DNA from 2 places in the Veillonella sp. T34266-5 genome. Region 2 is predicted to be linked to the other one. Evidence: riboswitches for the same ligand, from Rfam matches in the RefSeq annotation. Region 2 holds a riboswitch; the other holds the start of a gene.
The links. A riboswitch is a leader RNA that binds a small molecule or an ion and turns the genes downstream of it on or off. The one in region 2 is predicted to bind cobalamin.
Positions count from the first base shown of each region.

Region 1: it holds a riboswitch for cobalamin, as region 2 does, so the genes downstream of both, VIHSUH07_RS02260 (methylmalonyl-CoA mutase family protein) here and nikB (nickel ABC transporter permease) in region 2, are expected to answer to the same signal.

Region 1 covers NZ_PPCZ01000004.1:94,366-110,055, reverse strand. Annotated here, with positions in the region: gene VIHSUH07_RS02270 (DUF3829 domain-containing protein) at 1-470, shown strand, start outside; gene rarD (EamA family transporter RarD) at 572-1,468, opposite strand; cobalamin riboswitch at 1,671-1,846, shown strand; gene VIHSUH07_RS02260 (methylmalonyl-CoA mutase family protein) at 2,130-4,292, shown strand; gene scpA (methylmalonyl-CoA mutase) at 4,297-6,486, shown strand; gene meaB (methylmalonyl Co-A mutase-associated GTPase MeaB) at 6,479-7,723, shown strand; gene VIHSUH07_RS02245 (DUF3829 domain-containing protein) at 7,907-8,797, shown strand; gene VIHSUH07_RS02240 (MotA/TolQ/ExbB proton channel family protein) at 9,114-9,719, shown strand; gene VIHSUH07_RS02235 (ExbD/TolR family protein) at 9,716-10,120, shown strand; gene VIHSUH07_RS02230 (hypothetical protein) at 10,182-10,937, shown strand; gene VIHSUH07_RS02225 (CAAX protease) at 11,061-11,465, opposite strand; gene purB (adenylosuccinate lyase) at 11,722-13,017, shown strand; gene VIHSUH07_RS02215 (MFS transporter) at 13,621-14,772, shown strand; gene VIHSUH07_RS02210 (adenylosuccinate synthase) at 14,980-15,690, shown strand, end outside.
Region 2 covers NZ_PPCZ01000003.1:98,017-113,706, forward strand. Annotated here, with positions in the region: gene VIHSUH07_RS01400 (ABC transporter substrate-binding protein) at 1-385, opposite strand, end outside; gene VIHSUH07_RS01405 (ABC transporter ATP-binding protein) at 503-1,324, opposite strand; gene VIHSUH07_RS01410 (ABC transporter ATP-binding protein) at 1,317-2,114, opposite strand; gene VIHSUH07_RS01415 (ABC transporter substrate-binding protein) at 2,127-3,692, opposite strand; gene nikC (nickel transporter permease) at 3,777-4,598, opposite strand; gene nikB (nickel ABC transporter permease) at 4,598-5,536, opposite strand; cobalamin riboswitch at 5,705-5,891, opposite strand; gene potE (putrescine-ornithine antiporter) at 6,193-7,524, opposite strand; gene argH (argininosuccinate lyase) at 7,973-9,400, opposite strand; gene VIHSUH07_RS01440 (argininosuccinate synthase) at 9,400-10,611, opposite strand; gene VIHSUH07_RS01445 (transglycosylase domain-containing protein) at 10,796-11,596, opposite strand; gene VIHSUH07_RS01450 (metal-sensing transcriptional repressor) at 11,799-12,077, shown strand; gene VIHSUH07_RS01455 (HPr family phosphocarrier protein) at 12,123-12,383, opposite strand; gene ptsP (phosphoenolpyruvate--protein phosphotransferase) at 12,499-14,226, opposite strand; gene dapF (diaminopimelate epimerase) at 14,430-15,263, shown strand; gene VIHSUH07_RS01470 (Na+/H+ antiporter NhaC family protein) at 15,265-15,690, shown strand, end outside.

The sequences.
Region 1 (15,690 bases), on a different contig from region 2:
CTAAAGAATACACCACAGATAACTATGCTAAGGAACAGCAATTAGGTCCAAAGTATGTACAGTTGTATGAGCAATTTGTGCCTATTTATGCAGATTTTGATAATCTGATGCATAAAATCAACCTCGATCGATTACAACAACGGTTACAAGAATTGCGCGATGCAGGTAAGAAAAATGCAGCCGCAGCACAAGAGGTTCATTTGAGACTTACCGCTGTTCTTGAAAAGTTAGATAGTGAAAAACAACCGGATGTGAATGCCATGAATCAAGAGTTACAAGCTATTGGTGATTTGTCTAATGGCATTACTAACTCTAACTATGACACTGTTAAGACCTCTGTAAACTCTACAATCGGTGCTATCCGGACTTATATGGGTTCAAAACAAGATAAGGACTATACTCGTATGATTGAGGCTTATAACCATTATATTTCTAATATGAATACGACAAATATGAATGAATTAGATTAATAAGATCTGAGTTTATATTACGTTAGACTCGTGTAAAACGAACACATAAAAAGCTGTATTAAATGAGAATTTCATTTGCTACAGCTTTTTTGTAATGTATTCTATTTTTTTATCTTAATACGTGTCGTCATTTGATTAGATAGGGTAAACAATACGAGTGCCACCCAGATGCAGCCGAAGGCTATGAGTTGTGCTGTACCAAAGCTTTCACCAAAGTAGAAGATGGCCAAGAAGAAGCCCATGGTAGGAGATAGGTATTGTAAAAATCCGAGAATGTTTAGTGGTAATAGACGGGCACCGTACGAAAAGAGGATGAGCGGAATCGATGTGGTAAGGCCGGCACCGATGAGGAGGAGACCGGTCGGCGTTAGGTTTTCGATAAAGGACCACGAGGTGGTATCCACAGCCGTTAGATACCATAATGCTATCGGTGTAACGAGCCATGCCTCGAAGGCGATGCTCGAGAATGGATGGATGGTGAGACGTTTTTTTACGGCCCCGTATAGGCTAAAGGATACGGCTAGGATGATAGAGACTATGGGTAATGTACCTAGTTGAACAGTCATGATGGTCACACCTAAGAATGCGATGGCAATACTTAGCTTTTGTGGCCAAAGTAATCTTTCTTTATAGATTAGGATGCCCAACAATACGTTGAGCAATGGATTGATATAATAGCCAAGGCTCGTGTCGAGTACGTGTTGGTTTGTAACGGCCCAAATGTAGGTGAACCAGTTGATGCTAATAAGTATAGCAGCCAGTAATAGTAGGCCTAATTGCGTAAGATGGGTGCGTAAAAGTTGTATGTCCATACGCAGTTGTTGGCGCCCTGTAGCGATGACGAGGAAGAACATCCAAAATCCGGACCAGATGATGCGGTGCGATAATACGGAAAAGGATGATATTTGGTTTAAAAGCGCCCAATAGAGGGGCAGCAAACCCCAAATTAAACAGCACAACAATGTGGTGCTGAGACCTTTTTTGTTTATTTCGTTCATAATACGACCTCCCATTAGTAGAATTATTATAACATGGTGGTAGTATAGCAGTAGCGAATTATAGAGGTAATTTCTCTAAATTGCACCTATGCATTTTTATCATTCTATATATGCGTTAGTTATAACTTGAAATTTGCTACTTATGATTAACTGTTATGTTCATTGACTTTGTGCATATTTTTACACTATATTGGACTTAGAACAACGAATATAGAGAATAGGTGTCGCAAGACTTAATAGAGAAATCGGTACAAGCCGATGCGGTCCCGCCACTGTAAGGACGAGCCTGCTTTCATACATGTCACTGGAGCAATCTGGGAAGGCGAAAGCAAGGTGTTGAGCCCGAGCCAGGAGAACTGCCTATTTGATAATCACCGTTATGTACCTACGAGCGATAGGAAGGGGATTGAGGTATACTTTTTACAATAGTTTTAGTGTACCATTCAATATGTAACCTAACGTGTCACTCTCGGGTGGCACGTTTTTTTATTTGCCACGCTAGAGGGTCGTTCATATATGGCATAGGCTTAATAGTTTGACTGGAGATTCATCATCATGATGGACATATATTTGGCACCTATGGAACTCATATACGAAGCAACTCACTGGTACGGTGCGCTGTTCCCCCTGTATGGTTTCAAGTTGAAAAGGAGGCACATATATGTCTGACAAAAAGACTTCAAAGGACGCTGAACGCGATTTACTGGCGCCTGTATCCTTTGATGAGTTTGAGAAACCTACGTATGAACGATGGCAGGCTGAGGTTGAAAAGGCGTTAAAAGGTGGCGATTTCCATAAAAAAATGTTCACCAAAACCTATGAAGGTATTACGTTACAACCTATCTATACACCTGCATTGCATCAGGAAAAGATTCCAAAGGGCGTTTATCCTGGTGCTGGCGAGTTCCTACGTGGCACGAAAGCAAGCGGCTATATAAAAGATTCTTGGGGTGTATCTCAATATGTTGATGAATCCTTACCGAAGGATGCCAATCATGCAAGTTTATACGAAATTGTGAAAGGTGGCACTATTCACAACATTCGTCTTGATGAAGCAACACGCCATGACCAAGATGTGCAAGTAGGCGCATCTGTTGGTGTAGGTGGCACATCCTTGTATACGATGGCCGATTGCAGCCAATTAATTGAACGATTTAATCTTAAGGAAAATCCTTTATACATTGAAACTGGCGCATCTGCAGCGATTTTGCTCGGTATGTTGTCGGCTACTGTGAAAGCTTCTAAAAAGCAAACATCCGATTTGAAAGGTCTCGTTGGTGCAGATCCTATCGGCGTGTGGGCTAAAGACGGTGCATTGCATATGTCTTTAGATACTGCTTTTGATGAAATGGCACATACTGTTGTATGGGCCAAGGATCAAGCACCTGAGCTTAAAACAGTGCTCGTATCCGGTGATGTATACGCTAATGGCGGTGCCAACGATGTGCAAGAGGTTGCCTATGCACTGGCAACAGCTGTTTGCTACGTGCGGCAATTGGCACAACGCAACATCGATATTCATACCATTGCTAAGAGCATGATGTTTACATTCTCCCTAGGTGCAAACTTCTTTATGGAAATTGCTAAATTGCGTGCGTTGCGCGTGCTTTGGGCTCGCATTATGGAGGCCTTCGGTGCTGGTGAAAGCGACCGTGCCGTTCATGTACACGGCAGAACATCTGCTTTCACAAAAACCGTATACGACCCATATGTAAACTTGTTGCGTAATACAACACAAGCATTCTCTGGTGTTGTAGGTGGTCTCAATAGTCTTGAAGTTTCTCCATTTGATCAACCAATTCGCAAATCCGATGAATTCTCTCGTCGTATTGCCCGTAACATTCAAGTTATGTTACAAACTGAATTCGAATTGCGTCAACCAGTTGACCCTGTAGGTGGTTCTTGGTATGTAGAAACATTGGCAGCTGAACTATGCGAAAAAATTTGGGATGAATTCCAAACTATCGAGTCTAAAGGTGGCATTATCGCTGCCTTGAAGGAAGGTTATCCTCAAGCGCAAGTTAAAACAATTCTTAATGAACGCTTTAAAAACCTTGCATTCCGTAAGGATGTAGCGGTTGGTAATAACATGTACGCTAATATGACGGAAGAATTGCTTGATCCAAAACCTGAAAATCAAGAAACATTGCGTCAAAAACGGGTAGCTCATCTCGAAGAATACTTGGCAACTGCAGATTCAGAAGCGGTTGTAAAAGCCCAATCTACACTCGAAGCAAGCACAACAGAGCCAGGTGCATTGATTGGCCTTATCGAGCTCGGTGCATTGCAAAAAATGACAATGCGTCAAATCCGTAAGGCTTTGGATGCGGGCGATATTTCCTCCGAAACAATCGAACCTATTACGGCTCATCGTTGGACGGAACAATTTGAAGCTCTTCGTATGCGTACGGAAAATTATAAACAACGCACAAAAGATAATGTGAAGGTATTCTTGGCGAATATGGGCCCTATTCCTCAACATAAACCTCGTGCGGACTTCTCCACAGGCTTCTTTGAAGTAGCGGCGTTCGAAGTCATCAAAAATGATGGTCATGAAACAACGGCTGATGCGGCTAAAGCGGCTCGTGAAAGTGGCGCCGATGTGGTAGTTATCTGTTCTACAGATGATACGTATCCTGAATTGGTTCCACCACTTGCGAAGGAATTGAAAGAAACTATGCCGAATGTAACGGTTATTTTGGCAGGGGCACCATCTAAGGACCTAGAGCCTGTATATCGTGAAGCAGGTGTAGATGATTTCATCTCTGTTCGCGCAAACTGCTACGCTATTTTAAATACATTACAAGATAAGAAAGGGATGTGAGCTCATGTTTAAAAATCCAGACTTCTCCTCTCTTGGCTTGGGATCTCAGTCTGCCACATCGCGCGATGCATGGCTTGCTGAACTTAAAAAAGAAACAGGAAAAAGCTTTGAAGACTTATATAATACAACAATGGAGCAAATCCAATTAAAACCTCTCTACACAGAGATGGATTATGAAGGAATGACGCACCTAGACTATATGGCTGGTGTACCTCCATTCTTGCGTGGACCTTACTCTACCATGTACGTAACGCGTCCTTGGACAGTACGTCAATACGCAGGTTTCTCCACAGCCGAAGAATCCAATGCGTTCTACCGTCGTAACTTGGCAGCGGGCCAAAAAGGTTTGTCTATCGCCTTCGACCTTGCTACTCACCGTGGTTATGACTCCGACCATCCTCGCGTAGTGGGCGACGTTGGTAAAGCGGGCGTTGCAGTTGACTCTATCCTCGATATGGAAATTCTATTCTCCGGTATCCCTCTTGACCAAATGTCCGTATCCATGACAATGAACGGCGCCGTATTGCCTGTTATGGCATTCTACATCCTAGCTGGTGAAGAACAAGGTGTTGATAAAAAGGTTATGGCCGGTACAATCCAAAATGATATCTTGAAAGAGTTCATGGTACGTAATACCTATATTTACCCTCCAGCTACGTCTATGCGTATCATCGGTGATATCTTTGCGTATACATCTCAAAACATGCCTAAATTCAACAGTATCTCTATTTCTGGCTACCATATGCAAGAAGCGGGTGCAACGGCGGATATCGAATTAGGTTATACATTGGCCGATGGTCTTGAATACATCCGTACCGGTGTCAATGCAGGCCTTCATGTTGACCAATTCGCACCTCGTTTGTCCTTCTTCTGGGCTATTGGCAAAAACTACTTTATGGAAGTGGCTAAAATGCGTGCGGCTCGTATGTTGTGGGCTAAGATTATTAAGAGCTTCGGTTCTGAAAATCCTAAATCTATGGCTCTTCGTACACATAGCCAAACATCTGGTTGGTCTCTTACAGAACAAGATCCATTCAACAACGTGGCTCGTACATGTATGGAAGCGATGGGCGCCGCATTGGGCCATACGCAATCCCTACATACGAATGCGCTTGATGAAGCTATCGCATTGCCTACAGACTTCTCTGCTCGTATTGCGCGTAATACTCAGCTTTACATCCAAGACGAAACTAAGGTATGTAAGGTTATCGACCCATGGGGCGGTTCCTACTATGTAGAAGCGTTGACTGACGAATTGATTCGTCGTGCTTGGGGCCATATTCAAGAAATCGAATCCCTTGGCGGTATGGCGAAAGCGATTGACACAGGTCTTCCTAAGATGCGTATTGAAGAGGCGGCGGCTCGTCGCCAAGCTCGTATCGACTCTGGTCGTGAAGCCATCGTCGGCATCAATAAATATCGTCTAGATAAAGAAGATCCATTGGATATCCTCGATGTAGATAATACAGCTGTACGGGAAGCGCAAATCCGTCGTCTCGAACAATTGCGTGCTAACCGTGATGAAGACAAGGTTCAATCCTGCCTCGAAGCGATTACCAATGCTACAGAATCTGGTGAAGGCAACTTGCTTGCCCTTGCACTTGAAGCAGCTCGTGCTCGTGCATCCTTGGGCGAAATTTCCTTTGCTGTTGAAAAAGTTTGTGGCCGTCATAAAGCGGTTATCCGCTCTATTTCCGGCGTATACTCCAGCGAATATGAAGATGATGATGTAATCAAAGAAGTACGTCAAATGGCAGATGATTTCGAAGAACTCGAAGGTCGTCGCCCTCGTATCATGATTGCTAAGATGGGCCAAGACGGTCATGACCGCGGTGCCAAAGTTATTGCTACATCCTTCGCGGATATGGGCTTTGACGTGGATATCGGACCTTTGTTCCAAACTCCAGAAGAAACAGCACAAGACGCTGTGGATAATGACGTTCACATCGTCGGATTCAGTTCTCTTGCAGCAGGTCACAAAACATTGTTACCTCAACTTGTAGAAGAACTTAAGAAACGCGGTCGCGGAGATATTTTGGTTGCCATCGGTGGCGTAATCCCTGCTCAGGACTATGAATTCCTACGCGAACATGGCGCAGTGGCTATCTTTGGCCCTGGTACAGTTTTGCCAGTAGCGGCGAAAAAATTACTAGAAACATTGACTAGTCACGTACAAGACGAGTCTAATGACTGATAACAAACGGCCTACTCCGGATGAATTGCGCAATACACAGGCTGCTACTGGTGAAAGTAGCGCTCCAGAATTAGGTGTAAAAAACGCAAATGCCGAGGGTAGTACCTATCGCCCCGATTGGGTGCCAGAAGATGCGAAAAAGGATGATACCTTTGCGTGTCACGTCATGAAAGGCGTCAAAGAAATGCACGATGGCCTTTTATCCAGCTCCGCTCATCTGGCTCCATCGGTACGTCCCGTACAGCGGCGCAAGAAATTAACTGTCGCTGATTATGTACGCGGTATCGAGCAGGGGGACCGCGTTATACTTTCACGGGCTATTACATTAGTAGAAAGTAATAATAAGGAACACTTTAAATTAGCTCAACAAGTGTTACAAGCTATATTGCCTCGTACAGGTAAGGCGTTGCGCATCGGCATCACCGGTGTGCCTGGGGCCGGTAAAAGTACATTTATTGAAGCCTTCGGGAACATGCTCATTGAAGCAGGTTACAAGGTGGCCGTACTTGCCGTAGACCCTACGAGCCAAGTCACCAAGGGCAGTATTTTGGGCGATAAAACGCGGATGGAAACGTTGACGAAACATCCTGAGGCGTATATCCGTCCATCGCCAGCTGGTGGTACACTAGGCGGCGTAGCTCGTAAAAGTAGAGAAACCATGCTGCTTTGCGAGGCTGCTGGGTACGATATTATCCTCGTCGAAACTGTTGGGGTTGGGCAAAGTGAAGTTACCGTTCGTTCCATGGTAGACTTCTTTATGCTCATCGTATTGACTGGTGCCGGTGATGAATTGCAAGGCATTAAAAAAGGCGTTATGGAATTGGCCGATGCCATTGTGGTCAACAAGGCGGATGGGGATAACCTTAAACGAGCTCTCATTGCCCGTAGTGATTACGATCGGATGTTGCATTACATCCGCCCTGCTACGGAAAAATGGAAAACTCAAGCCTACACATGTTCTGCCGTTACAAAGGACGGCCTCGACGAATTATGGGATGTGATCCAAGAATTTACGGAACAAGGTAAAGAAAATGGCGTATTCCTCAAACGTCGTCAAGAACAATCCCTTCGTTGGGTACGCGATATGATTGACGAACACTTGCACAACCTATTCTTTAATAATGTAGTCATTCAAGGTCGTATGGGCGAAGTCGAAGCGGCTGTTTTAGATGGTGAAATGAGTGAATCACAAGCCGTCGAAGAACTTATAGGCGTCTTTGACAAGTCCTTAAAATAATCTCTATACATATAGGCATAGTATCTATACTGCTATCGGTTTGTAATTGATAGAAAATGCTAGGTACTATGCCTTTTTTGTTTCATGAAATGCATAAATATAGCTTTCATAAAAATCATATATGGTATATAATTTAGTTATAGATGTATACTTTATGGGTTATTTTAAAAGGAGAGATTTATTTTGAATCCATTAGTAAAAAAACTGACAACAGCAGTATTGTGTGTAACTGCTCTTACATCCCCATTATTTATGAGTGGCTGTAGTTTTTCTAAGATTGCCAATGGGGTGCAACAAGGCGCTCAAAAGGCATCGCAACAGGACATTAAAGTGTTCAATAACTATATCGAAGCGATTGGCGATTTTAATAGTTGGTCCGTACGCTTTGGATATGCTATCAATCCGTCCGTTCAAAAACTAAAAGAGGGGCAACATTTAACAAGCTTCATGGCACCACACTTTGATACCTTACAACAAAAGTTGCAAGCTGCTAAAGACGCTGGCGTACCATATGATGATATGAAGGAACCTTTAGACAACGTATTAGCTGTATTAAAGGATATTGTACCAGTAGCTAGTGAATTGGATACGTACTACCAAACTAATTCATATCAAGCAGATAATTATGCTAAGGAACAACAATTAGGACCTAAATACGTTCAACTATATGATAAATTCTATGCAGCATATAATCAGTTAGATGCAGTAGTTCACAAACACAACACGGAAAACCAACAAGAACAGTTAAAAGAACTTAAAGATTCTGGTAAGAAAAACGCAGCTGCAGTTCAAGAAGTTCATTTACGCTTAACAGCTCTATTAGATGGCTTTGAAGAAGGTAAACAAATCGATGTAAATGCAGCTAACCAAGAGTTACAAGGCATCATGGATGTAGCTGGCACCGTTACTAGTCCAGAATATAACACTGCTAAGTCTCAATTAAATACAACGATTGGTAGAGTTCGTACATTCTTAGGTGACCAATCAGCTGATCATTACAATGATATGATTGAATCTTACAATCGCTTCATTGGCAGCATGAATCGTTTGGATATTAATAAACTTGATAAATAATATCTAACTATGTACGAACATTGTGCGCATTACTTGTGAAAGTCCATGCCTCATAGGAAGTACTAAATTGTAGATATAAAAATTTCATACAAAGGTACATAACGAATGTACCTTCAAGGGCTACCTTAAATAGCAATATTATTTGAGGTAGCCCTTTTTGTGTGTTTTCTCATAATAGTTTTTGCCTTTGTTGACTCCTATACAGCAACTAGTATATTTTTACTCATCTATCGTGAGCCCCATATGTTTTGATGTATAAAAACGTGGTATAATTATAAGATAAGAACCTAAATGGGTGTGGGTTTTGGAGGTTAGTATGAGTAGCATTGCACATTTATTTGTAGCTGGTGGTTTCGTTATGTACCCACTCGTTATCTTTCTAGTTGTTACCCTAATGATTGGTATTGAGCGATTTTTTCTATACCGTAAATTCCGTAAGGACATGCGCCAATTCACGGCTGTCCTAAATAATCATCCAGGCTGGATTATGTTGCCAACCGTACTAGAACGAGATACACAAAATCTAGGTACTCTCTTTGCAAAGGCTTTGCGCAGTGCAAAAAATTACAATGGTTTAGAAAACCGTTTACAAGACTTGGTAGGCTATACCGATGAACGCTTAAAACGTGGCCTTGGGTGGCTTAGCATGATTGTTACGATGGCTCCCTTGCTTGGTTTGCTTGGCACTGTTCTTGGTATGATTCGCGCCTTTGCCGTTGTAGGTGGCGATATTGGAGCGCCTACTATCATTACAGGCGGTGTATCTGAAGCGTTAGTAGCAACTGCTACAGGTCTTACCGTTGCCATTATTGCCCTTGGCTTCCATAGTTACTGTGCTGCAAAGGTGAATGATTTTATCGTAGCCTTGGAACATGAATGTGGTAGCATCCTCGATGCGTACAACGAGGAACATGACCTATGAGACGTCGTACATTAGGTGTAAAAAAAGAACCGACCATCATGATCATCCCTATGATTGATATTGTATTTTTTCTATTGGTATTCTTCATGGTCGGCACTTTATACATGAATACGGAGCAACAAATCCCGTTAAATTTACCATCCACATCGACTTCGACGGCTAAATCCATTGAACCGATTATCATTACTCTCACCACATCGCATAAACTCTATATCGATAACCGCGAAATTTCTGCGGATAATCTATCCCAAGAGGTACAGGATATCGTGCGGACCACACCGCGTCAGGCCTTTGTTATTCGCGCGTCTAAGGACGTGTATTATAACGAGGTCATCGCCCTTCTCGATATGCTGAAAGTAAATGGCGCTAAGTACATTAGTGTCGCTACGGATCGGAAGTGATTCTATGTTTGAATCGCATTATTTTCGACCGTTTTTGATATCCCTGTGCATCAGTATTCTCATGATAACGGGCATGGGGCTTTCACTAAAGGGCATGAGTGGCACTGGTGCAGGCCAAGAGGCAGCTGAGATTAGCTTTGATTTGGCCGATGCTGGTGAAAGCGAACACGCCGAGGATCATCCGACGGTAACGCCGCCACCAGAGGAGGCAAAACCGCCTACAGATGCACCTGCGTCAGTAGCTCAGAAACAAGAAACGAAATCGCCTGTAAATACCGTAGAACCACAGAAAACTATAGATACAGAACAACCAGCATCGGCTACAAAACGTGAATGGGCTGTTCCAAAGCCCATAGAATCTGAGGCTACTGGTGGTGAGACAGGTGTTGTGACACATCAAAAACAGGAACAACAAAAGAAATTAGTAGGCAATGACGTATCGACGGATCCTAATGCAGAAGGTAATGGTCTCGATAATACAGATAAAGATCTATCGTTTTTTGCGGATGCACTCAATTTGCTGACGCCGGGTCAACGGGCGTGGCTCGAACAATCGGATATTAATCCTACAGAATATTTGCGCCAAGTGAAAGAACAAGGCCAAGCATCATCTGTACGCGGCGAAGCCGTTGTGCGCGTTAACTTTGACGCTAGCGGCAATGTAATTGTCGGCGTTAATACCCCGCGTATCGTAGAGGACTCCGTCCCTCCTGATGTACGAGACGAAGCTATACGTATCATCAAGACCAGCGGTAGTATTGTTAATAAACGTGGACAAGTCGTGTCCCTAGCCATCCCCGTCGTACTAGGACAATAAAGAGGCATACCTCACATACAAGAATGTATGTAAGATATGCCTCTTTTGTTACGCCTATGATTTGCTAGTTTAGCAGTCTGTTGTTCGACTACGTGCTATGTTATGAGTCCGTTGTTCAACGACCTACTTTTTTAACGCCGTTTTCGTGCTGTTGAATACCGCATAGTAAATGATGATGCCACCGATGAATAATGTCACTTGCATTTGCGTAGTATATTGATCCACGCGCCACAATGCAAAGGCATAGAAGAACATAGTAATGAGCATAATTAAGAAAGCCACGATGCGGCGCACATTCGTATGAACGGTATTGGATGTAGCGATGCGACCTTTATTGATGACTACATAGATAAGAGATACTAGAATATCGACTGCGTATACGCCTAAAATCCAGTTGATAGGCATGTCATTAAATACGAATAAGCCTAGAACGATAAAACTGATGAGAAAAAATAATTTTATCAACGTGCCTGCTGTTTGAGATTCCTTCGGTTGTTGTACCTGTTTTTTATGTTGTTTCTTTGCCATGATGTACTCCTATATGTGTATAGTATTAGTATGTTGATACGATATATAACTTATTTATACATTACTATTATAATAATAAATCACAAATCAATCTATATATAAATACAATGTAGAGATAGCAATAAAATACCGAACATTAAGAAAATCTAATATATATATTATTCGGAAAATTGCGGAAGATTTATTGAACCAAGCTTTCACATATGGTACAATTATTATATAAAAAATCTAGCTTTCACCATGCAAAGGAGACATCATGATACCACGTTATACACGAGAAGAAATGGGCCATATTTGGAGCGAACGTAATGAGTTCGACACAATGTTATTGGTTGAAACATTGGCATCTGAAGCGCAAGCTGAGCTTGGCGTGATTCCGAAGGAAGCGGCAAAAATCATTCGGGAAAAGGGCAATTTTGATGTTGAAAGAATTCACGAAATCGAACGTGAAACAAATCATGACATCATTTCCTTTGTGACTGCTGTGGGCGAATATGTAGGCCCTGAAGCGGCTAAATACATTCATCTTGGCTTGACATCCACAGACGTTAAGGATACTGCACTTGGCTATATGATGAAACAATCTTGCGATATTTTGATTGAAGATTTGAAGCAATTACATGCTGTATTGCGCCGTCGCGCTGCAGAATTCAAACATACGCCTATGATTGGTCGTACTCATGGTATTCACGGCGAACCTACTACATTCGGTTTAAAACTTTGCCTTTGGATGGCAGAGGTAGAACGCGATATCGAACGCATGGAACATGCTCGTAAAAGCGTTGCTGTTGGTAAATTGTCAGGTGCTGTTGGTACATACTCCAACATCGACCCATTCGTAGAACAATACGTATGTGAAAAACTAGGCCTTGAACCTGTTAAAATCGCCACTCAAGTCGTACAACGTGACCGTCACGCTGAACTATTGTCCACCATTGCTGTTGTAGGCGGTACATTGGATAAAATCGCTTTGGAAATCCGTCACTTGCAACGCACCGAAGTACGCGAAGCTGAAGAATACTTTAGCCCTAAACAAAAAGGTTCCTCCGCGATGCCTCATAAACGCAATCCTATTACGTGTGAAAGAATTTGTGGTATGGCTCGTTTATTGCGTGGTTATGCACAATCTGCGTATGAAGATCAAGCTTTGTGGCATGAACGCGATATCTCTCATAGCTCCGTAGAACGCGTTATCTTACCAGATGCAACCATCGCGTTGAACTATATGCTTCACCTAACAATCCGTACCATCGATAAATTGTTGGTATACCCTGAAACAATGCTTAAAAACCTTAACCTTACAGGTGGCCTTGTATTCAGCCAAACAATTTTGACACACCTCGTAGACAAAGGTGCCGTACGTGACGAAGCATACCGTTGGGTACAAAAACACGCTATGGAACGCTGGCTCGAAGGCAAAGACTTCGCTACAGGTCTAAAATCCGATGAAAACATCAAAAAATACATGACCGACGAAGAAATCGATGCATGCTTTGATCCATATAAACTATTGAAACACGTAGATACAATAATGGCTCGTTTCGGCCTATAATACCTTTGATAAAGGACGAACACCCTCCTCAAAGCCTCCACCGCCCAGGTCTGTCCCCTTTGGGGACAGGGGCAAAGTCGTTTTGAGAAGGGTGTTCGTCCTTTTCTCATAGTACCTATATGCCAAAAGCGAGCCTATGGGAATAGGGGACGGGCCGACACGCTATCGCGCTAAAGCGGGACCCGAAGTCGTTTTGAGGAAGGTATCCGTCCTTTTTCGCTATAAGTTCTATGCCGAAACGAGCCATAAAGGCAGACAGGGCAAAGTCGTTTTGAGAAGGGCATCAGCCCTTTTTCGTTTATCGCAAGTGCCGTATTTTCATATGGTGCTTCATAATTATTAGTAGTTAGAAAGGGGATAGGCTAAGTAAAAAACGACTTTGTGTTTCGCCCTAGTGTGTATTTTGTTATGGGGTTTTTGTTTAGCATGCTTGGTATGGGGATAAGGGCGAAAACGTTTTGAATGATGGATGATGAGGGTTTAAAAAACGACTTTGGCCCTGCGAAGCCCGAAGGGCGAAGTCAGACCCGGCCGGTGGAGTTTTTTGAACCCTCATCATCCATAACCTATAGTTGTTGATTTATCCCAATAAAAGGAGGATACATGAAAAGCACCATAAGAAAATACGCACCGCCTATCTTTCATTGCATTAACGATTTCGGTCAAGGCTCCCTCGCTGCATTGATACCGTTTTTTATTGCTAATTTTAATCTTAATTATTATCAATCGGCTTCCATTATTTTCTGTAATACCGTGGTAGCGTCTATTGCGCAGCCCATTTTGGGGTATGTAGCGGATCGATGGCGCGTACCTTGGTTTATTCCGGTAGGCTTTACGGTGACTCTTGTGTCCATTAGTGCTATGGCGTTGGCTACGAACTATGAAATGATTCTTGCTTTGTCTCTTTTAGCTGGTGTAGGGGCAGCGTTATTCCATCCTGAGGCGGCTCTTCTTGTAAATCGTACACAATCTCACGAGATTGGCAATGCCATGGGGCGCTTTGCGGTTGGTGGCAGTGCTGGTTTTGCCTTAGGGCCGCTCATTGCTGGTGGCGTTTATGTCTTTGGCGGCCAATTCCTCTGGGTGTTTACGGCTATTGCCGCGCTCGGCGTGTTGCTATATCTATATGCTTTCACAGGTCATACTACTGAGGCCGAAGATGCGCGTGAATGTGAAAGCCAAATTAAGGGAACAAATACAGGCATAAACGATTGGGTGAGTTTTACAAAGCTATTTTTCGTCATTGCCTCTCGATCAATTTTGTTCTCCGTATTATCGATTTTTATACCGATTTTATACATTACCGTTATCAATGGCGAAGCTGGTGTATCTAGTTTGACACTTACTATGTACTTTGCCATGGGGGCTGTCCTCACCTATATGGGTGGTGCCCTATCTGATAAGCTAGGCTTTCTAAAAACAGTGCGTTTAGGTAATATTATATTTTTACCATCCGTATTAGTGTTTATCTTCGTGCCAAATGCATGGGGATTCTTTGGCGCCATGATACCAATGGCCTTTGGCGTGTTCTCACAATATGGACCTATTACCGTTCTAGGCCAAAAATACCTTGCTAAAAATGCAGGCTTTGCATCAGGCATTACATTGGGCCTCGGCATTACATTAGGTGGCCTCGTAGCACCATATATTGGACATTTAGCAGATATTTATGATGTACAAACTGCATTAATGACCTTGATACCTGTTGGTGCGTTAGGATTATTAATGAGCTTCTGGTTGAAAGAACCTAAATAAAATAATTGTTATATAGTATAGGCTTGTGCTAATTTTTAGGGATGCATAATATACGTCTTTAAAATTAGAACAGGCGTGTACTAATTCGTAAGGGCACATATATACGCGCGTTTGAATTAAACTCTTTATTTAGTCTTTTCGTGCTTTGCTATTATGTTGTATAATAACTATGGATTAATTTGACTTTCACAATTGGAGGACATAGATATGGCAACAAGTATGGTAATCGGCACTCAATGGGGTGACGAGGGTAAAGGTAAAATCGTTGACTGGATCGCGGAACGTGCAGACGTTGTAGTGCGCAGCCAAGGCGGTAATAATGCAGGTCACACTGTTGTAGTAGATGACAAGGCATTCGCACTTCGTTTATTGCCAAGTGGTATTTTGTACGATGATAAACAAAATATCGTTGGTACAGGCGTTGTTATTGATCCTAAGGTGTTGTTACAAGAAATTGAAGGTCTTGAAAAACAAGGTAAATCTGCTAAATCCCTTCACATTTCTGACCGTGCTCATGTCATCATGCCTTACCATATTGCTCTTGATATGGCCGAAGAAGCATCCAAAGGTGATGCTAAAATCGGTACAACTAAAAACGGTATCGGCCCTTGCTATGCTGATAAGGTAAACCGTATCGGCATCCGCATTTGCGACTTGTACGACATGGAAACTTTTAAACAAAAATTGGCGTACAATGTTGAGTTTAAAAATAAAATGCTTACAAAGGTATACGATGCTGAACCTGTTAATTACGATGAAATCTTAGCAGATTACATCAAATATGCAGAGGCTTTGAAACCTTATGTAACTGATACAAATAATGCTGTGTTGAAAGCGATTAAAGAGGACAAAAAGGTATTGTTCGAAGGTGCGCAAGCAACTATGCTAGACCTTGATCATGGTACTTACCCATTCGTA
Region 2 (15,690 bases):
GCATCGTATAATCGACAATTTTAATCTGTACGTCAATACCAATTTTCTTATAATCCGCCTGCATTGCTTCCGCATAAAGCGTCAATTCAGGTCTTGATGTATAAGTATATAAAACTAGCGAGAGATTTTGACCATTTTTATCTACAAGGCCATCCCCATTGGTATCTGTCCAACCAGACTTAGCTAATAAAGTTTTAGCCTTATTAGGATCATATGGATTGGTATCCTTTAATTGTTTAAATCCATAATCAAGGCTAGGCGGCAATGGTGCCTTACCAGCTATGAATGTATTTTTCAAAAGGTTTTTAGCATAGCTATCACGATCTATGCCAGCAATAAGAGCAGACCTCAAATTAGAATCCTTCAATTCACCTTTTTGACTCATACGCGTAAAATATCTTTATCATATCCTATTTATCGAAAGTTCTCAATCATCTAATATATATTTAGCAAATAGAAAAGATAAAAGCCTTCGCATACGCGAAGGCTTTCACCAATAAGATTATATATTTGTATCATTAGTAATGGTATCCATCGATAATGGATTGTGTGGTTTACCAATTTCAAAAATAGAACTCAATAACACCTTTGTATATGGATGTTTAGCATCTGCTAGATGGAACGCATCTAGTTCTTCAACGATAGCCCCTTTATACATGACTACAACCTTATGGCACATAGTACGAATGAAAGCAATATCATGAGCGATGAACAAATATGTTAAATTCCGTTTCTTTTGCAATCTAGCGAGTAGATAGGCAATAGAGTCTTGCACAGATACATCAAGGGCACTCGTTGCCTCATCGAATACGAGGATTTCAGGTTCCAAAACGATAGCTCGTGCAATAGCTACACGTTGACGTTGACCACCAGACATCTCATGAGGAAATCGATGCATGAACTCGCGCGGTAAATCTACCATTTCAAGATAATCACCAGCGATTTGTTCTTCTTTTCCCTTTTCAAGAAGCCCAAAATTATATAGTGGTTCAAGGATAATATCCTTAACCTTCATGCGTGGGTTAAATGCAGCAGATGGATCTTGGAATACCATTTGAATTTTTTTACGGTATTCCTTTGTTTGTTCTGCATTCATATGTTGAATTTCAACACCATCGACATAGATTTCACCTTCTGTAATAGGCAACATTTTCATAATCATACGAACCAATGTTGTTTTACCAGAGCCGGATTCACCTACAATACCAAGAGATTCCCCTTTTTCAAGGGTGATATTGATATTTTTACATGCCTCAAGTTCGCCACCAGTAGGAAGTGGGAATCGTTTATATACATTTTTAATTTCTACTGCGTAGTTAGTCAATGTAACGACCTCCTTCCAATGTTGGTACCGCATCTTTTAGTTGTTTTGTGTATTCATTAGATGGGTTTTCTAAGATTTCTTGTGGCGTACCTGCATCTACAACACGGCCCTTTTTCATAACGATGATGTAATCGGACATATACGCCGCCACACCAAGGTTATGGGTTACCATAACGATAGCGGAATTATGCACTTTAGATAATTCCATCATTTGCATAACAACTTGAGATTGTGTTGTCACGTCTAGAGCAGATGTTGGTTCATCACCGATGAGTAATGCTGGGTCTAATGCTAATGCCATGGCAATACCAACACGTTGGCGTTGACCGCCAGACAGCTCATGTGGATAGCGGCGAAGGATATCTGCGCAATTAGGTAACGCAACAGACTCTAATAATTCAATAGCACGACGATCACATTCGTCATTGGAGATTTCAATGTGAGCTTTGAATAGTTCTCTAAATTGTTTACCAATGCGTACAATCGGATCGAGTGCACTACCGCTATCTTGGAAAATCATGGCCATGTCTTTGCCACGTATGGATCTCCATTCTGACTTAGATAGGGTGCGAAGGTCTTGACCATTAAAGATCATTGTACCATCTGTGACCTCACCACCTGCAGGCAACAAACCCATAAGGGCCCGGATCACAGTAGTCTTACCGGATCCAGATTCCCCTACAATGGTCAATACCTTACCGCGTTCCAAGGTAAAGTTTACATCCATAACAGCAGGCACACCTTGGTACGCGATGTTAAGGTTCTCTACAGTTAGTATGTTTTCTGCCATTATAGCTCCTTATTATTTTGTAATTTTATTAGTAATCCAGTAGTAGTCACTTGGGTACATGACAGCACCTTTCAAGTAAGAACCAGTAACGATATTAGTTTTAGGGTAACCTAAGAACAATGCAGCGCCATCATTCATCAATAATTGTTGAATTTGAATTGCATAGTCACGACGTTTTGCAGGATCAAATTCAGTTTCAGCAGCATCTAACAATTGGTCAACTTGAGGATTAGAGTAACCAGAACCATTTTGTGGGTTGGAACCATCGATATTAGTATGCCAATAGTTAGACAAGAACCAGATTGGGTCACCTGTATTAGCAGTTACGATATTGGAGATAAGCATATCATAGTCGCCATCTTGACCCATTTTATCAATCAAGTTATAGTCAACTGTTTTGATTTTCATGTCGATACCCACTTTTTTAAGGTCTGCTTGAACAGCTTCGGCATAAAGTGGTAATTCTGCACGAGAGTTATATACAACGAAGTTGAATGTTAACGGTTTACCATCTTTATCAAGGATGCCGTCCCCATCAGTATCTTTCCAGCCATCTTCTGCTAACAATTGTTTAGCACGATCTACATTATATGCATTAGGATCTTTCAAATCTTTGAAGCCATAGTCCATGGATGGTGGAATTGGAGCGGAACCAGGAATGAATGTGCCTTTTAGCAATACATCGGCATAGTTTTTACGATCTGTTGCGGAAATAACAGCTGCACGTACTTTGTCATCACCAAGAACACCTTTTTGGTTAATACGAGCCAATACTACGCGAAGAGATGCGATTTCATCAACCTTGAACTTATCGTTATTTTGGAATAAGCCGATTTCACCAGCACCGATGTTAACAGCCATATCTACGTCGCCAGATTGTAAGCTCATAGCACGCGTATTAGGATCATCGATGGAAGGAATTTCTACAGTTTTGAATGGTACTGCACCATCCCAATAGTTTTCGTTAGCAGCCATTTCAGCGCGTTCTTTAGTGAAAGATTTAACTACGTATGGGCCTGTACCGATAGGACCTTCCTTCGCAAAGTTGCGTCCGTCTTTTTCAGATTGTACATCGACGATAAGGAACAATGGATCCGCTAAAAGCCCAGGCATATTAGGATATTCTTTTGTTGTATGAATAACTAATTGTTGACCATTAGCTTCCATAGAGTCATATTCGAAGAATGTTTTCGCACGATTGGATTTTTCAAAAGCCCGTTCGATAGATGCTTTAACTGCTGCAGCATCAACTTTCTTACCATTGGAGAACTTTACCTTATCGTTGATGGTAAACGTCCATGTTTTATGGTCTGGAGATACTTCCCATTTAGAAGCAATCCAAGGTTGTGGCTTCATTTGTTCGTCAAATTTAGCCAATGTTTCACCTACACCATAACGCATTACAACCCATGCGAAGAAGTTTTCTGTAGGTTCTAATGTAGATGCAAAGTTAGTTACGCCAACCTTTAATACGTCCTTGTTATCAGCACCATTATTGGAGCCACAACCTGCGATAAAGGAGCCCATCATTACGATACTAAGGCCTGCTAACAGCGCTTTTTTCCAAGATTTTTTCATTTACAATCTCCTTGTAAACACACTATACAAAACTATATCTCCCTATTACACATCAGGTAGCATAATAAAGATTCAAATACATTATTATCCTTGGTTCTTAGGATCTACTACGTCCCGTAAGGAATCTGACCAAAGGTTAAAGATAGCAACTACGATAAGGATGGATATACCTGGGAAGGCCATCAGCCATGGACTGGTTTGTAAATATTGACGACCTTCATTAAGCATAAGACCCCATTCAGGTGTTGGTGGTTGCGCACCAAAACCAAGGAATGATAAACCGGCAACTTCAATCATAATAGCCCCAATATCAAGAGCCCCTGTGGTTACAACGAGTGGCAAAATATTAGGAATAATATGACGACGTAAAATCGTCCATGTAGAGGCCCCCATCATAACGGCAGCCGTTACATATTCTTCACCGCGTACTTTCAACGTCATAGAACGAACAAGTCGCGCATATTTAGCCCACCCTACAACCGATAATGCTAAGATGGTATTTACAATGCTGCCCCCTAGGATACCGGCGATGGCAATGGCGAGTACTACACCTGGGAAGGATAACATGATATCCGCCAAGCGCATAAGAACCATTTCAACCTTGCCACCAAAGTAACCTGCTACGGCACCGATGACTGTACCAATGCTCACCATAATCACTACGATGGATACACCCATGAACAAAGATAATTGAGTACCATAAATGATACGAGACAATACGTCACGGCCCAATTTGTCGGTACCAAACCAATGTTGAGCGCTAGGTGCTTGTAATGCCTTGGACATATCCGATGTGAAAGCATCGCCCGGAGCAAGCCATGGTGCAAAGATAGCAATGAATACGATAACAAGCATCAATGCAGTGTAGAAAGAGAACAATTTATGTTTCTGAATAAATTCTTTCATTATGCTCTCTCCCTTTTCAATCTAGGGTCCAATAGAACATAGGATGCATCAACTAAAGCATTGATACACATGTATGCAATAGCAACCCATAACACAAAACCTTCAATCAATGGATAGTCACGCATAGTGATGGCGTAAATGGCCATATTCCCGAGGCCAGGCCAGGAGAATACCATTTCAACTACGGCTACACCACCTAATAACCAACCAATAACAACACCTAAAATAGTGATCAATGGCAATACAGCATTAGGCAAAATGTGACCGAATAAAATCTTCATTTCGCTCACACCACGGGCACGGGCACCGATAACGTAATCCTTTTGCATCTCTTCAAGAATAACGAGTCGAACTTGGCGCATGTATTTAGAGCCTACAACAACTGCTAATGTAACGGCTGGCAAAATAACACCTGTCGCTGTTACACGAGATGAAGCGATTGGAACTAAACCGAGCTTTAAGCCAAAAATGTAAATTAATACAAGGCCTAACCAGAATGACGGCATAGATACGCCTATAAAGGAAAGGCTTCTCAGTACATAGTCTATCCATTTATTCCGATTATACGCACTCAGTATACCTGCCGGTAATGCATAGATAATCGTAAATACCAATGCGGTTCCTGACAATGCAAGCGTACCAGGTAATGCTTCTAACATGCGATCTACTACCGGTTTTTTAGCAGAGTAACTCATTCCTAAGTCACCTTGTGCTGCATTGACTACCCAGTTTGCATACTGTACGATAAACGGCTTATCCAAGCCTAATTGTGCTCGAGTTTCATCAATCATTTCTTGAGACACGATGGTATCCGCCGTTTCCAGTAGCATCGTAACTGGGTCCCCTGGAGCTAAATAGGTAAGACAAAATGTCAAAAATGTGATGCCAAACAAGGTAACAATAAATTGTCCTAATTGCTTGGCAAAGCGTTTGCCCATAGGCACCTCCTATACCCTTTTAAATAAAACTACATAATAGTGAATAAACATAGATACACATAATGAGTAAACATATAATATGATTCCGTGTAATAAAATTTATGAAATAACCATAAAAAAAGATTAGCCCACCTGACTAACCTAAATTAAAACACCGTGTTCTAGCACAATGTTCCTCAAGATTGAGCAGGCTTTCTGACTTTTGACTCATCACAATATTTCTGCCTTCCCAGTTTCCCAGTGACCCTAATACGAAATATCGCTCCTCATTACAGCTATTTTCATAGTATAGGATTTACACCCATTTTCCTCTTTTACGCTCGGTAAAACCGACACTCAGTTTATTCACTTTTATTAATTATAAATATACTATATTTATAATTCTCCAACAATACATATACCCCTTAGTGTATATTCGTCAATCAATCATAATTATTCATAAAAACAATATTCATTATTATTTACATGCATTACTTCGTATATTGTGCCCCATTTCTTGAAATAATTGCTTTATATTTACTTTTCTTTTCTGTATATAACGTATATATTTACATTTGTATTTTAATTTAATTTACATATAAAACATTTTGCTATGCATATAACCAAAAGAGGCTATCACCGAAGTGACAGCCTCTATAAGACGAGAGAGTATTCAATTAATCGATACTTTGTTGGAATCGTTGTGCACGATACGCTACCCAACCTTTGCGTATCATATAAATGCAAATGCCAATAGTTACTGCAACAGCACTACCGAGCATGGCATCAACACCGCACGCATATACTGCGTATAAACAGTATAAAACACCTGCAACAGCAACGAAATAGAAACGATCAATACGACGTTTTTCCAATCCAGACATGTGCATCATAGTTGGTACTGCAATAATGCAGAGAATATAAGGCACTACATTAGTTACAACCGCAAGGTTTACCAATGTCTGGAATTGATCGCGTAAAGAATCATTAGCTGTGAACAATGTAAGAATTGTTTCAATCGCTAATAAGATAAATACGCCACGCACAGGTGCATCCTTGCTGTTTACACGAGCAAACACCTTAGGGAAATAACCTGCCTCTGCTGCATTCTTGAATACGCGAGACAATGTAAATTGCCAGCAAAGTAAAGCACCACAGCAAGAGATAATCATGAGCGCCATGATAACATTTGCAATTGTGTCATTAAACATGTATGCAAATGTGAGTCCAAATGGTGCATTGGAATTAAGTAATTCTGTGTTAGGCACGATACCGGCCATAACATTCGTGGACAAGATGTAAATCACCGCCACTGCTAATGTACCTGCAAATGTTGCAATTGGCACGTTTTTCTTTGGATTTTCTACAGCATCTGCATTTGCTGCTGCAGATTCAAACCCTAGGAATCCCCACAATGTTAAAGCAATGGATTGTTTAATTGCTTCAAAGAACGGCAAGTCGTTTGGATTCCATGCCGCCAAATACGTATCTGGGCTAAACCAGAACCAACCAATTGTACCAATTAGTAATACTGGCACAATACAGCCCCAAATAGTAATATTGCTGAGCTGACCTGTAAAGCGGTTTCCTCTAAAGTTCAAAATCGCTGCAAACCATAACAAGACAATCGTTACTTGACTTGTTTGCGTTGCATTTAGATCAACACCAAAGAATTCTGAGCCATAGCCAACTGCGGAAACTGCAATCGCTATATTAGCAATGATGAGAGATATGCTGTAAGCATAGCTCGCCATAAAATGTCCAGTCTTACCGAAGCGGTGTTCTGCATAACCGCCCATGCCTCCTTTAATTTGAGAGAACATACCCGCTTGAGCAAAAATATACGCTAGCAAAAGCGCACCCACAGCCGTCACGAGCCAAGATAACACTGAAATAGTACCAACTTGAGCCAAATTGGTTGGTAACATAATGATCCCAGCTCCTAGCATATTGGCTGCTACCATTGTGGTTAGCTGGAATACAGACATTTTTTTAGCGGTGGTTTTCATGTATCAATCCCCTTTCATAAGGTGAATTTTTTCTCGTCCATAATTCACGTAACTATATTAAAACCGCTAAGTACATTCAGTTCCTGCTGTAATGGGCGGGAATGTGAAGGTACCGTTTTTATTTGTTTTTCGAATTAATAATAACACCATAGGTGGTAAATTAAAAGTATTTTATTAGTGGACAAAGCATATTACACGAATTGAATAAAAATATAGTAATTATATATTATTTTTGATTAGAAACGGTATGATGAATGTAAAAGTATCATTTTCTTTTAGTTTAATCAATTAAATGTGCGGAAAATCACTATCTATTCAGATTATAGTGTTGTGCCACAAGACCATTATCCGCTACGAGTCCACCCAATATAGACAAAAATTGACCCCACCTAAAGGTGGAGCCAATTTTATAAACTAAGAAAGCATCTATGATTCTAATAAAAAGGAATTACTCTTGTACAGAGTTTACGATAGATTTCCAGCTATCGATTTGTGCTTCTTCGTTAGCAATGATTTGCTTCCCATTATTACGTTGTCTTTCCACACATTCTGGAGCCGTACCAGAATAGTTGTTACGACCTGCTACACAAGCTTCAATGGAAATAGCATCTAGAATGTCCGCATCAAAATATGGAGAAATTGCTTTGAAATCCTCAACGGATAAGTCAAGCAATACACAACCTTTTTCGATACAATGATGTACAGCATTGCCTACAATTTCGTGCGCTTCACGGAATGGAACGCCTTTTTTCGCAAGGTAATCGGCCATATCTGTAGCATTAGAGAAGTCATCATCGAGGACAGCTTTCATATGCGCCCCATTGACCTTCATACCACGGACCATAGCCGCATTAATGGACAATGCAAAGTGTACTGTATCGATAGCATCAAAAATGCCCTCTTTATCCTCTTGCATATCCTTATTATAGGTAAGAGGCAATCCTTTCAAGGTTGTCAAAAGACCTAACAAGTGGCCATAGGTACGACCTGTTTTACCACGAACGAGTTCACATACGTCAGGATTTTTCTTTTGTGGCATAATGCTAGAGCCTGTGCAATGAGCATCATCAAGTTCAATGAAGTTAAACTCATTGGTAGACCACAAAATCAATTCTTCGCTAAGACGGCTCAAGTGCATCATCACAAGAGATGCAAAGGACAAGAATTCAACTACATAGTCACGGTCGGATACAGCATCCATACTGTTTTCGTAAATACGGGAGAAACCGAGTAGTTTTTGTGTATAGGTTTGATCAATACCGTACGTAGAACCAGCTAAGGCCCCTGCACCAAGTGGCATGATGTCTGCGTGTTTGAAGACCATCAACAAACGGTCAAAGTCGCGTTCTAGCATAGAGAAGTATGCCATCATATGATGACCGAACAATACAGGTTGTGCCCGTTGTAAATGCGTATAGCCAGGCATGATAACATCGCTGTATTTTTCAGCCGTTTCGATGAGGGCTTTTTGCATATCTACGATGAGCTCGCCCATTTCTACTACGGCTTTACGCACGTACATGTGTAAATCAACTGCGCATTGGTCATTACGGCTACGGCCTGTATGTAAACGACCACCTGCTTCGCCGATATCATCTGTTAGGCGCTTTTCAATATTCATATGAATATCTTCAAGAGCCACGGAGAATGGGAACTCACCTTTATCGATTTGGTCTTTAATCTTTGTTAAGCCCGCTACAATAGCGTCCCGATCTGCGTCGGAGATAATATTTTGTTTTGCAAGCATTGTCGCATGTGCTTTACTACCCGCAATATCTTCGGCGTACATTCTAGCATCAAAAGCGATAGAGGATGTAAAATCCTCTACCGCTTTATCTGTGCCTTTTGTGAAACGCCCGCCCCACAATTTAGCCATTATTTACCTGCCTTTTCTTTCATTAATGCATTAATTTTAAGAGGTAAACCAAACAAGTTGATGAAACCAGCCGCATCAGCTTGGTTGTATACATCATCTTCTTCGAATGTTACGAAATCTTCGCTGTACAAGGAGTATGGAGAAGTTGCACCAGCAGAGATAATGTTGCCTTTGTACAATTTAAGTTTTACTTCACCAGTTACAGTTTTTTGAGTTTCATCAACGAATGCTTGCAAAGCGTTCATCAATGGTGCGAACCACATGCCATCGTATACAAGTTCAGCGTATTTGTTAGCAATGAGTTCTTTGTAGTGGTATGTAGCTCTGTCGAGGCAAAGGTATTCAAGTTCTCTGTGAGCATACATGATGATGGATCCACCTGGGTTTTCATAAACGCCACGGGATTTCATGCCTACTAATCTATTTTCAACGATATCTACAACGCCTACGCCATAGTGTGCACCGATTTCGTTGAGTTTTTCTAACAATTGTAATGGAGTACCTTCTTGGCCATCTACTGCTACAGGCACGCCATCTTTGAAAGATACAGTTACATAACCAGCTTCATCTGGAGCTTGTTCAGGAGTATGTGTTACCAAGTACACATCATCTTTAGGAGCATTTGCTGGATTTTCAAGGTCGCCGCCTTCATGGGACAAATGCCATACGTTTTGGTCCATGGAATATGGATGGGATTTCGTAGCTACAACTGGAATATCATGTTTAGCTGCATATTCCATGCAGTCTGTTCTGGATTTCAAATCCCATTCTCTCCAAGGAGCGATGATTTTCATATTAGGAGCCAATGCTTTGATAGCAAGTTCGAAACGAACTTGGTCATTACCTTTACCAGTCGCACCGTGAGCGATGGCATCAGCGCCTTCTTTTTTAGCAATATCTACAAGGATTTTACCGATTAAAGGTCTAGCGAAGGATGTACCTAATAAATACTTGCCTTCATAAACTGCACCAGCTTTTACTGTTGGCCATACATAATCTTTTACGAAGTCTTCTTTAGCATCAACGATGTACGCTTTAGTTGCGCCAGATTTGATTGCTTTTTTCTCAACCGCATCATAATCCTCAGGTTGGCCTAAGTCTACGCACACAGCGATAACTTCAGCGCCATAGTTTTCTTTTAACCAAGGAATGATAACGGATGTGTCTAAACCACCAGAATATGCGAGTACTACTTTATTTGCTTTACCCATGATAACACCTCATAAACTAAATTATACTAGGTATGATTCATACCATTTATTATTATACTACGAATTCATTATGAATTCTTCATGTCTTATCGACTACAGGTGTTAGTATATCACTGCATATTTATAAATGCAAGCAGAAATTTTATTCAATTATATAATATATTTCGTTTACGAATATTATATCTTATTCTATACCAAGTTCTTGCTTATATGCATAGTCCGCCTCCGCTTGAGATATCATACCTTGATCTACCATTTGAGCGAGAACTAATTTTTGCCGAGCTTTAGCACCTTTATAATTTTCATAAGGATCCAAATAGGTTGGTGCATTGGGCAATGCCGCTAACATTGCACATTGACCTAAGGTCAATCGACTAGGGCTGGTACCAAAGTACCCTTCGGCAGCCTCTTTTATACCATAATAATTATGTCCATAATAGACCGTATTCAAATACATGGTTAAAATTTCATCTTTACTATAGTAATGCTCCATCTCTACCGCTAGAATGGCTTCTTCCGCTTTACGCGACATCGTCCGTTTCGACGACAGAAATAGATTTTTTACTAATTGTTGAGTAATTGTGCTACCACCCTCAACAGTTTCACCAGCAACGCTGTTAACATAAAAAGCACGCGTCACACCGAGCACATCGATAGCACCATGCTTGTAATAGCGTTTATCTTCAATGGCCACAAGAGCTCGTTTCGCATTGTCTGGAATGTTTTCAGATTTCACCCATTTATCCTTTGGCACACGTTGATGAAGCGCGGCTTCAACCTTTTCTCGGAAGGTAAAAACACGATGCATGCGTTCCCACCGACTTAATGTATCTTCATTTTCTTCAATTGTCTGTTCTACAGTTGTATGAGCCTTACTAACGCGATTTGTTCCTTGATAGCTTTGATATGTATCATACACATATATAGCCCCTAGCAATATACAAATGATAAGAACTAATCGGCGCACTATTCGAAATATAAACATAGATTCACCTATATCTACCTTACAGCAGACTTCTAAGTATATAAACTTTCACTAATAACATCCCTATAATACAACTATCATATATTGATTGTATTGTATCATAAGTTATCTATTTTTAGCATACTTGTATGTATTGTATTTGTTAACCATATTGTCGTATAATAGATAAGATGATGAAGCATGCCCAAATTGGAGGAGTATTATGAAACAGTGTATGGATTCAGACAATCTACATCGTCGATTGCGTAAAATTTTAGGTCAAGTGCAAGCTATTGATCGAATGATTGAAGAAGACATTCCTTGTGAAGATGTACTAGCCCAAATCAATGCAGCCAAATCCGCGTTGCATAAGGTTGGCCAAGTGGTCCTCGAAGGACATATCAACCATTGTGTACGCGATGGTATACAACATGGTGATGTAGATAAAACAATTAATGACTTTACAGTTGCTGTAGAGCGCTTTGCCAATATGGGAAAATAAAAAGAGGCAATATCCTAATGATTAGGGTATTGCCTCTTTTGCGTATTAGTCGTGATTCGTTGTTAAGAACTCGCTAAGTGCTACTAATGCATCATCTTCATCAGCACCATCAGCAGTTAATACTACGGATGTGCCTTTTGTTGCACCCAATGTTAATACAGTCAAAATGGATTTAGCATCTGCTGTTTTACCATTTGCTGCGATTGTCAATTTGGACGCAAATTTTGCAGCCAATTGTGTAAATGCAGTCGCTGGACGAGCATGTAAACCAGATTCGTTTGTGATTTCTACTGTTACTTCTTTCATGAGTTACCTCTTTCTACTCAGCGTGCTAGCACGCCTTATACCTTTGCTTATTAATATAGGTATTGTATCAATTTATACATATTAAATTCAAGTTTGTTTTTATGAAAGCTATGGTCTATGCCAAACCTTTTTCAGCGAGTAATGATTTAGCATAGGCTGTGATTTCTTCAGCTGTATCCATAGTCAATGCTTTTTGAGCAAATGCTTCACATTCTGCCATTGTAACAGAGCGCAAAATATTTTTAATCAATGGAATGGATGATGCAGTCATAGAGAATTCATCAAGTCCTAAGCCCAATAAAATCATAGTTGCAACTGGATCACCAGCTAACTCACCACACATACCGGTAAATTTACCTTGTTCGTGACTCGCATCAATTACGTGTTTGATGAGACGCAATACAGCGGGATGCAATGGTTGATATAAATTGCCGATGGCCTCATTCATACGATCAACCGCCAATGTGTATTGACAAAGGTCATTGGTACCGATACTAAAGAAATCTACATAGTTAGCCAAAATTGGAGAAATAACGGCTGCCGCTGGCACCTCAATCATAATACCTACTTTGATATCTGTATTGAAAGCTATGCCTTCAGTAATCAATTCTTTCTTGCATTCATCGAGCATAGCATTTGCCGCTTTAACCTCTTCTACAGATGCAATCATAGGATACATGATGTGAATGTCGCCAAACGCACTAGCCCGAAGGAGTGCACGTAATTGGACCTTAAAAATATCAGGTCGATTCAAGGAGATACGAATGGCACGATACCCGAGGAATGGATTCATTTCTTCAGGTAAGTCTAGGCATTTTAATTCCTTATCACCGCCGATATCCATGGTGCGGATGATGACAGGTTGGCCCTTCATACTCTCGGCTACTTGTTTATATTGTTCAAACTGTACATCTTCTGTAGGCAGTTCATCGTTTTCCATATAAAGGAATTCAGTGCGATATAGGCCAATACCTTGAGCCCCCATGGTCAACGCATGGTCCGCATCTTTGGATTTACCAATATTACCAAATAAGTCAACATGATGTCCGTCCTTTGTAACGGCTTCTAAATTAGCAGAGTCCTTTAAACGTTTCAACTCGTCTTGAAAATCTGCAGCTTCTTTTGTATAACGTTCCCACTCTTCATCGGATGGTTCCGTAATGACTTCACCATCAGTGCCAAGTACAACAGCACGCACATCGTCAGTAAAGCTTTCAATATCACCAACGCCCATAACAGCAGGAATTTCTAAGGTACGCGCCATGATAGCCGCATGAGATGTCGGACCACCAGCAGCTGTTACGATACCTTTTACAACATTTTTATCTAGTGAAGCCGTATCAGATGGAGCCAAATCGTGAGCTACAATGATAACCTCACCGGAAATATGAGATAAACCGCGTGGGTTCATACCAAGCATGTTCCGCATCAAACGATCGCCAATATCTTTAATATCTGCACCACGTTCACGCATATATGGGTCGTCCATACCGATGAAAATAGCCGCAAATGTTTCTATCGTTTGCGCCGTAGCCGCTACGACGTTCATCTTTGAATTTTCTACAAGGGACTTAATACCATCAGACAAGGATGGATCTTGTGCGATTTGCATATGAGCTTCAAAAATAGCAGCCTCATCAGCCCCCATATCAACCAATGCTTTTTGACGAATCGTATCTAATTGTTTAAGGGTAGCGGCCATAGCGCTAGCAAACTTACCAATTTCAGCCTCTACTTGGTCATCGGCTACCTCATAATCAGGTATCACGATTTCTTCTTGTATATATTTGTACACATTGCCAACAGCAACGCCTCGAGATCCAGAAATCCCTTGAATTCGCATATGTGCTCCTCTTTCTATACTTATAAACTACATTACATTATATTTTAACATTTTTACATTGAACAATAAAGAGAGACCCTATTCTGTGATATAATGTTATATTATATATAGTTAATCGTAGACTTTCACGCGTATCATGGTGAAAGTCTACTCTATTGTAAGGAATAGTCGCATGTATAGTGCGACCTCGAATAGGAGTATGTATGAAATTAACAAAAATGCATGGTCTCGGCAACGATTTTATCCTCTTTTCTGACCCACAAGGGGCCAATAAAGATTATACGGATCTCGCCATCCGCCTCTGCAACCGTCGTACAGGTATCGGCGCTGATGGTCTTGTAATCGTTGTACCATCTAATACATGCGATGTACGAATGCGCATCATCAACTCAGACGGCAGCGAAGCAGAAATGTGTGGTAATGGCATTCGTTGCTTTGCTAAATACGCGTATGAACATGGAGAAATCAAAGATACTACTTTCACAATTGAAACATTAGCGGGCGTTATGAAACCAACGCTAACCATTGAAAATGGCATTGTTACACAAGTGACAGTAGATATGGGCAAACCGTTCTTTAACAGTAAAGACATTCCTATGAATGTAACCATGGATAAGGTCATCGATGTGGACCTCGATGTAAATGGCGAAACAGTAACGGTAAGTTCCGTTCTTCTCGGTGTACCACACACAGAAGTTTTTGTGGACGATATCACGAAAGCACCGGTTACAACACAAGGACCGATTCTTGAAAAACACGATGCATTCCCATCCAATACAAACGTAAACTATATCGAGGTCATAAACGACCATCACATTAAAGTCCGCACTTGGGAACGCGGTGCTGGCGCTACGCTTGCATGCGGTACAGGTTCTTGCGCATCTGCGATCATGTCCCACGAAAAAGGCCTTACAGGTCGCGAGGTCGATGTAGAATTATATCTTGGCACATTACACATCAGTTATTTGGAGGATGGCACGGTTCTTATGACGGGCCCTGCTGAGGAAGTATTCGAAACAGAACTTCCTATCGAATAATATGAAGTGGTTACAATTACTATTACAGGCATACCTAAAATATAAACAAGGGCGCACCTTGATGCCAAATAATATGGGACTATTAATATCATTAATCGTTTCTATCATCATTATTCTAGCATCTGTCATGTTTAGTGTCCCCATCGGCTACGCATTAATCCTCATATGGTTGTGCTTCGCTTACGCTCTATATCGACAAGGATATAACCCAAAAGACTTACTCCGCATGTCCTGGACGAGTGCCAAAACCTCAATCGTGGTTATGCAAATCTTTTTTCTCATTGGCTGGCTCATAGCCATGTGGCAAGCATCGGGGATTATTCCCATGATTATTGCGTCTGGTATTGAATTGATTAATCCAAATCTTTTCATAATCTGCGCATTTTTAATTACATCCTGCGTGAGTATGTTACTTGGTACATCGTTC